Regions from separate parts of the Salinithrix halophila genome, predicted to be linked through region 2. Evidence: riboswitches for the same ligand, from Rfam matches in the RefSeq annotation. Region 2 holds a riboswitch; the other holds the start of a gene.
What was found. Region 2 has a riboswitch for cobalamin ahead of ACFOUO_RS01845 (ribonucleoside-diphosphate reductase subunit alpha). Riboswitches for the same ligand answer to the same signal wherever they lie in the genome.

Region 1 (4,328 bases), on a different contig from region 2:
CCTTCACGGAGTGCCGGCTCATCCATTTGGATCATGCCGATCCCAGCGGCTTCCAATGCCTTTACTTCCGCCTTTAAGGCAAGAGCCACCTGACGGGCTACCTCCTGGCGCGGGAGATCGTCTCGTACAAACGACCAATTAAGGATCGTCACCGGGCCCGTCAACATCCCCTTTACCGGCCTTGAAGTTAGACTCTGTGCGTAGACGACCTCTTCTACTGTCATCGCTTCCCGGAACTCGACATCGCCAAAGAGGATCGGGGGTTTGACACACCGAGAACCGTAGGATTGGACCCAACCGTAGCGAGTAAAAGCAAAACCGTCTAATTTTTCACCGAAATACTCCACCATGTCCGTACGTTCAAACTCTCCATGTACCAATACATCCAGATCTAGCTCCTCCTGGATATGGATCCAATCGGCGATTTCTTTTTTTACAAATTCCCGGTACCGGGCATCGGACCAATCCCCTCTGCGCCATTTTAGGCGGGCTCCACGAACTTCTCGAGTTTGGGGCAGGCTCCCGATGGTAGTTGTCGGAAACAGAGGGAGACGGAAGCGCTCCTGCTGGATGCGACGTCGTTCCGGGTAGGGGGTGTCTCGCCACGTATCCAATTCGGTAACCTGACGGACAGCCTCCCTCACTTCCGGCCGGGTGCGTAACTCGGATCGGGCCAATCCATGAAGAGCGTCCCGGGCCGCCTGAAGCCCCTCCTCGACCATTTCCTTTCTTTCACAGAGGGCACGGGTGAGAAGGGTCGTTTCCTCTAGTTTTTCTTCCGCAAAAGAGAGCGCCCGTTTCAAAACTGGAGGCAGCTCCTCTTCCTTCCCGACTGAGACCGGGACGTGAATCAAGCTACAGGAAGGCTGAATCCACCATCCGCTACATGCCCCTAGCGAACGAAGTTCCCCTTCCAGGAAGTCTAGCTCCTGGGGCAGATCCCCACGCCAAATGTTACGCCCATCGAGAATGCCGACTCCCATTACCTTGTTCTCTGGAAAGCCGAATCGACGGAGGGAGTGGAGGTTCCCCTCTCTCCCTGCCTGGAAGTCGAGGCCAATCCCCGCTACAGGTAGACGAGCTACATCCTGATAATGCTCAATCGAACCAAAATAGGTTTGAAGCATGATTCGAACCCCCGAAACCGATCGAGCCAACTCCTGATAGACTTCCTCGACGGCTTCCATCTCCCCATGAGGGTGGGTGAGAACCAAGGCGGGTTCATCCACCTGAACCCATTCCACCCCTGCATCCTCTAATTCCCGCAGAACCTTGGCATAAAGAGGTACCAACTTTTTCAGCACTCCTGGAAGATCAGCCGGTTTAAAACCCTTCGACAGTTTGGCAAAGGTGTAAGGGCCGAGCAAGACGGGTTTTCCCTCGATGCCCAGTTCTTCCTTCGCTTCTCTCCAGGCGGTCAGGGGTTTATTCTCGGTAAGAACCGGCTCGGCCTCCCCCCATTCCGGTACGATGTAGTGGTAGTTGGTGTTAAACCATTTCGTCATTTCACAAGCTGCTTTTCCCTCAGCCCCCCGGGCCATCGAAAAATAGGTGTTCAGGGAAACTGGCCCTTCTCGGTGCTGAAATCGCTCAGGGATCAGGCCGAACATCACCGCTGTATCCAACACATGGTCATACAGAGTGAAGTCACCGACCGGAACCCGGTTCACCCCAGCATCGGCCTGTTTTTTTATATGTTCTAGTCGGATTCGCTTCATCGCGGGCAAAAAATCCTTTTCTTCCGTTTTCCCGGCCCAGAAATCCTCCAACACTCTTTTCCATTCACGTTCCGCCCCGATCCGGGGGAAACCCAAATTGCTGCTTTCGATCTTCATAGCGGCCACGCTCCCTCCAAGGAAATAAAAAAGACATCCCACGCCTTTCAACAGACAGGTGGACATGTCTAACCGGGCCGCTTCGTGCGACGAATTCTCCAGTGGATCATTCCAACACCTCCCTATCTACCGTAGGTCAAACAGTGTCGTTGGAACAGGCAGGTCTCCTGGCTCCAGGTTCATCATCTGCTGCCCGCCTTCCCGGCCGTGCTTGGCCAGTGGCTGATGGGCAGCGACTTCCCTGTCACAGTGGCGGGACCGCGCCGGAATCACACCGGCTTCCCTTTTCAACCTCTCCTCAGTGGGAGGGGTACCTGTCCCCGCGATATACAATTGAACCTTTCGGTTATAAAATAACGTTCCCATGGATGGGAGCTCAAGTCAAGATGTTTATTATTGGGGTGGACATTTTTTCGTTCCATTTCGTCAATTTTTGCGTTACCCTAAAAGAGGATCAATCGGAAGCTCCCGCCTCTCCTTTTGGGTCCGGACTCCGATTCGACCGCCCAAGGAGGATGGATGAGTATGGATAACAAACAGTTGCATCAAAAGGTGATCCAAGTGAAGGAAATGCAGGAATCAGGGGTCCTTCGGTTTGAACAACCCAACCCCATCGCCGACTCTCTCTCCCGGGTTCGTTTCGATGAGACTGGTCAGGTCGATCCCAAGACGGTAGATCCGAATGTCAAAGCCCTGCTCACCCTTGTCGAATTATATTAACCGGAGGAAGCCAACGGCATCGACCGACCACCGGAGGCCTCACGGGGCCTCTTCCTTATATGTCCAAAGGTGGACAGAAGGAGCGGATGGATGAAGACAAACCGATACACCTTTATAGGCCTGCTCGTACTTTCCCTCTGTTTGCTAGCTGGCTGTGTAGACGCTGATATGCATATCACAGTCCATGCCGACGGCTCTGGGGTTTACCGGCTAAAAATGCTGACTAACCCCTTGCTGACGGAGAAGCTGCAACCTATCCGGAAAAAGGCAGAGGCCAAAGGATATCAAATCAGGGATCTGAAAAAAGGAAACCAAACCGGTTGGATAGCGGAAAAACGTGTCTCCAACATCGCCGATGACCCACCAGCCAGGGATCTTCTGGAAGAGATTTCTCCCGGAGGAAAAGAAGCAGGCCTTCTTCCCTCTCTTCCTGACAAGAAGCAGGGCCCGCTAAAGGTGGTTAACGGCTTTTTCAACACATCGATCACGTTCAAAGAAAATCTAAATTTGAAACGCCTTTCGACGGATGACCCCTTGGGGAAAAACTTGATCGACCAAATGAACCTCAATCTCAAGCTCACCCTTCCCTTGGAACCCGAAGCACATAATGCCGATAACGTCTCCGCCGATGGCAAGACGTTGACCTGGAACCTGAAACCAGGCGAATCAAACCCGGTCCGTGTTCAAATGCAGGTCCCCAATCCGGTCGGCTGGGGAATCCTCCTCCTCACTCTGCTGATCATCACGGTGATCGCTTTCTGGCTAATACGGCGATCCCGCCGCCGACATGTCCGCTGATGAAGGATCAGCGGCTCCCTTTCCTTTCTCTTCCTTTCCTTTCGTGTTCTTTGGACATGATGAGATAAACCCTCTGAACGTGTCTTCCACCTCTTTGTGGGTGCTGAACCTTTGAGGAAAGGGAATTCGGCTTTACACGTATAAAATTGACCGGAATCCTTCCGGAATATATCATATGTAAAAAAAGAAAACCTGGATACCAAAAAGCGGGGTATGACCTATCAACCAGTCACGAATGACACGAGTGAAGGAAAAGAAGAAAAAGAAACTGTGGCTGCGAATCTTCTTGTCCCTCCTCATCATTGGAGTCCTTGCATCCGGTTATTTTATCTACCAGGTCTTTGGTGCCGTAGACCAATCCTATGATCCTCTCAATCGAAAGAAATCCGACAAAAGGGATAAGGAAGTCACGATGGATGAGCCTTTTACGGTCCTTCTGGTCGGAACTGATGTTAAGTCTGCGAAAGCGAAGAATTGGCGTTCCGACACCATGATCGTCGCTGCCGTGAATCCGAAAAAGAAATCGATCAAGATGGTCAGCGTCCCTAGGGACACCTATGCTGAAATCGCCAACTCTAACGGGGTAAAAACCAAACTGAACGCGGCTCCCTACTATGGAACCCAGAACCGTGTCGGCCCCATGACCAATACAGTGCAAACGTTGGAAAACTATCTCAACATCCCGATCGATTACTACGTAAAAATCAATTTCAGCGGATTCATCCAGGTCGTCGATGCCCTCGGGGGAGTGGACGTAGACGTTCCTTTCAATTTCAACATGCGACTCTTCTACAAATGGTATACGTTTAAGCAAGGCCCTACCCATCTAGACGGTCACGAAGCCTTGGCCTACGTCCGAATGCGGAAATCGGATCCACGGGGAGACGCCGGTCGAAACGAGCGCCAGCGCGAAGTGGTGCAAAACTTGATGAGTCAAGCCGTCAGTCTCAACTCCGTATCCAAGATCGACGATGT
Region 2 (4,328 bases):
GTGGTGGCCAATCTCCCCTACTATGTCACCTCTCCGATCCTGATGCGCCTTCTAGAGGAACGTCTGCCCCTGGATTCGATCGTGGTCATGATCCAAAAGGAAGTAGCGGAACGCCTTACAGCAGAGCCGGGCTCCAAGGCCTATGGCTCGATCACCGTCACCACCCAATATTATACGCAGCCGGAGTGGGTGACCCGTGTGCCCGCTCACGTATTTTTGCCTCGTCCGCAGGTGGATTCGGCGGTGATCCGACTTCGTGTCCGTGAAACCCCGGCTGTCTCCGTTTCTGATGAGCACTTGTTCTTCCGGGTGGTTCGGTCTGCTTTTGGCCAACGGAGGAAAACCCTTCCCAATGCCCTCTCCGCAGGCCTCTTTGGAGGGAAGCGGAAAGGGGAATTGACTGATTGGCTGGTAGAAGCTGATATCGATCCAAAACGGAGGGGTGAAACCCTCTCGCTTGTCGAATTTGCCCGATTAGCCAACCTGTTGGATGAACGTGTTTGAAGATTCATATCATGTAGGGGAGAAGAAACCGGCGTTGTCCGGAGAGCCCGGAGGGAACCCCGATGCAGTTCTTCCATCCTCGTAAAGGTCGAATTAGCCTGGAACAAATGATATCGGAGATCTACGCCTACATCGAAGAGGATCGGTCCGCCGTCTACAAAATGGTGATCGGGACTGATTCTCAGACAAGCCATCGCGGTACCTTGTTTGTGACAGCCATCATTATCCACCGTGTAGGGAAAGGGGCCCTTTTTTACTACTCCAAAAAGAAGAGCCGTCCGCTTCTGGACCTTCGCTACCGGATCTACAAGGAAACGGAGTACAGTCTAAGCTGCATGGAAAAGTTGAAGGAAAAGGATTTTCTGAGCGCTTCTTGGGACCTTCCGGTAGAGATTCACCTGGATGTAGGCCGAAAAGGAGAAACCCGCAAGCTGATTCAGGAAGTGGTGGGATGGGTAACAGCCGTTGGGTATACAGCCAAGATTAAACCGGACGCCTATGCGGCCAGTGCGGTTGCGGATCGTTTTACGAAATGAAGGCTTACCAACGGTAGAAATTGGTTTGGGATTTCATTGCGGGATTTCCCGCTTTTTTTGTTTTGGGTAGTGCCCATGATTTACCCTGAAGGAAAGCAGAAGGATGTCGGGATTTAGGTATTCCTGTCATTTGGAAAAAACCCGTTGACACAGGGCTTTTCCCCTTGCTATAATTCAACTTTTGACAATAAACCCTTGCCGTGATATAATAATCATCGAGTGAGGTGGTCGAATTAAATGGGTAGGAATGCGCTATCTGAGATAAAACGGACGTTGGAAGGTTATATTGGACAGAAGATCCGGTTGAAAGCCAACAGCGGACGTCGCAAGACCATTGAGCGAAGTGGGGTTTTGGAAGAAACGTACCCCTCTGTCTTCATCGTGAAACTGGACGAGGAACAGCATTCCTTTGAGCGTGTCTCGTATAGCTACGCAGACATCCTGACGGAAACTGTGGAATTAACCGTCTGTCACGGTGAGGGACAAGTCCCTGTAAAATATGTAAAGAATCCTCAATAAGCACCGGAAGACACCCGGTGCCGTTGATTGGCTGGTCATCGAAATCCGAGCCCGAGTGGATCGGATTTTTTTATGTCCCTTTTTGCTTGCACCTTTCCAATCATTTGTGTAAAATCGGATATATAGTAATTTGTATAAATTAAAACACCATATCTTGTGTTCAAGGTTTCAGGTGCTTAGCGGCTTAAAATGGGAATCCGGTGCAAATCCGGAGCTGTCCCCGCAACTGTATGTGTGGACGAAACGAAACAGCCACTGCGCGTCGGGTCCTGTATGACAGGGCTTTCCGCGCCGGAAGGCTCGGAGTAGGACGAAACACCAGCCAGTAGACCTGCCTGAAACCATCGGTTTCTGATCTTCGGGGATTGAGAGGAGAAACGGTGCGGACATAAGGGAGGAACCAGCGGTCCGATCGGCACCGTTTTTATTTTGCGGATATCCTCCCCTCCTATGTCTTAGCCGATTTTCTCCCGCCCGCAATCGGGCGTTTTTTCATGGAGTGGAAAAGAGGGTGGAGAAAGGGGGCAGTTGCCCCCACTAAGGAAGGGTGGAAAATCGGATGACGATGATCCTGAAGGAACGGGGAGATACACGTCCGTTGGAGGAACAGAAACTGAGGGAATGGATCCAACAGTTGATGGAACGGTTTCCCCACCTGAATGCAGATTCCTATATGGATAAAACCGTACGTGAATTATTGGGGAAAGAGCGTTGTACAGAGGAACAGATGACCAACCTCCTGATCCTCAACGCCCTGGAGAACATCAGTGGGGATACTCCTGATTGGACTTATGTGGCTGCAGAAGCCTATGTACGTTCCCTGTACCGGGAGGCAGCGAGGAGCCGGGGGGGAGATCCGGCGAAGGGGTACGGTGACTTTGCCTCCATGGTTCGAACGCTCACCCAAAAAGGGATCTATTCCTCACTACTGACACAAGCTTATACAGAAGAGGAGATGTGCGAACTAGCGCTGGCCATTGAGCCGGCAAGAGATCGTCTGTTTACATATATCGGCTTACGAACGCTGGCTGATCGTTACCTGGCACGCGATCATGACGGGGCGGTGTACGAGCTTCCCCAGGAGCGCTTCCTGGTTATCGCCATGGTTCTGATGTCGAGGGAGCCCCGTAGTCAGAGAGTGATGCTGGTAAAGGAGGCATACTGGGCCCTATCCAACCTGTATATGACGGTGGCCACTCCCACTTTCGCTAATGCAGGGAAGAATTACGGTCAGTTATCTTCTTGTTTTATCGACACAGTGGAGGATTCCCTGAGGGGGATCTACGACAGTAACACGGATGTTGCCACCCTCTCCAAAGGAGGGGGCGGGCTTGGTGTCTACCTGGGTAAGATTCGCTCCCGTGGCAGCGATATCAAGGGGTTCAAAGGGATTAGTTCCGGCGTCCTGCCTTGGATGAAGCAATTGAATAATACGGCTGTCAGTGTCGATCAGCTGGGTCAGCGACAGGGTTCCATCGCTGCTTACCTGGACCTCTGGCATAAGGATATTTTCTCTTTTCTCGACGCCAAACTGAACAATGGAGATGAACGTCTGCGAACCCATGATATCTTTACAGGCGTATGCGTTCCCGATCTGTTCATGGAGAAGGTGGAAGAGAGGGAGGAGTGGCACCTATTTGACCCTCACGAAGTACGCCGGGTGATGGGCTTCTCTCTGGAGGACTTTTATGATGAAGAGCGGGGAGCCGGTTCTTTCCGTGAGAAGTACGAGGCTTGTGTGGCCCATCCCGACCTCTCCCGGAAAACGGTGTCGGCCATTGAGATCATGAAACGGATTATGATTTCTCAGCTGGAGACCGGAACTCCGTATATGTTCTATCGGGATGAGGTCAACCGGATGAATCCCAACAAGCATGCTGGTATGATTTACTCCTCCAACCTATGTTCGGAGATCATGCAAAATATGAGTCCCACCACCGTGGAAGAAGAACGAACCGAGGATGGAAAAATCGTCGTTACCAAGGTGCCCGGTGACTTTGTGGTCTGTAATCTGTCTTCCATCAATCTGGGCAGAGCTGTACCCGACGAAGTGCTGGAACGGTTGATCCCGATCCAGGTGCGGATGCTGGACAACGTGATCGACCTGAATACGATTGAGGTTCTTCAAGCGAAGTTGACCAATGAAAAATACCGGGCGATCGGTCTGGGTACATTCGGCTGGCACCATCTACTCGCTCTCCAAGGGATCATCTGGGAGTCGGAGGAAGCCGTGGATTATGCCGATACCCTCTACGAAAAAATTGCCTTCTTGACCATCCGCGCCTCAGTGGAACTTGCAGAGGAAAAAGGGGCATATCCAGCGTTTTCCGGTAGTGAGTGGGAGACCGGGGCCTACTTTGAGCGGCGAGGATATACCGGTGAAAAGTGGGAAGCCCTGAGAGAAGCAATCCGGGATGAAGGGATTCGGAACGGCTGGCTGATGGCAGTCGCCCCTAATGGTAGTACCTCGGTGATCGCCGGTAGCACCGCGTCGATTGATCCTGTCTTCCAGAAGGAGTACAGCGAAGAGAAGAAGAATTATCGCATCCCGGTTACGGCGCCGGATTTGTCACCGAAGACGACCTGGTTTTATAAGTCGGCCTATGAAATCGATCCGCGCTGGAGCCTACGCCAAAACGCCGCTCGTCAACGACATATCGACCAGTCTCAATCCTTTAACTTGTATGTGAAGCACGATATCAAGGCAAAGGACCTCCTGGATATCCATCTGACGGCCTGGAGGCTGGGGCTGAAAACGACGTATTATAC

Region 1: another riboswitch for cobalamin. It lies ahead of metE (5-methyltetrahydropteroyltriglutamate--homocysteine S-methyltransferase); the one in region 2 lies ahead of ACFOUO_RS01845 (ribonucleoside-diphosphate reductase subunit alpha).

Annotation. Positions count from the first base shown of each region.
Region 1 covers NZ_JBHSAP010000009.1:645,209-649,536, forward strand. Annotated here, with positions in the region: gene metE (5-methyltetrahydropteroyltriglutamate--homocysteine S-methyltransferase) at 1-1,835, opposite strand, end outside; cobalamin riboswitch at 1,976-2,168, opposite strand; gene ACFOUO_RS09485 (hypothetical protein) at 2,361-2,555, shown strand; gene ACFOUO_RS09490 (DUF3153 domain-containing protein) at 2,646-3,353, shown strand; gene ACFOUO_RS09495 (LCP family protein) at 3,589-4,328, shown strand, end outside.
Region 2 covers NZ_JBHSAP010000004.1:160,233-164,560, reverse strand. Annotated here, with positions in the region: gene rsmA (16S rRNA (adenine(1518)-N(6)/adenine(1519)-N(6))-dimethyltransferase RsmA) at 1-504, shown strand, start outside; gene ACFOUO_RS01855 (ribonuclease H-like YkuK family protein) at 567-1,040, shown strand; gene veg (biofilm formation stimulator Veg) at 1,278-1,559, shown strand; cobalamin riboswitch at 1,713-1,912, shown strand; gene ACFOUO_RS01845 (ribonucleoside-diphosphate reductase subunit alpha) at 2,125-4,328, shown strand, end outside.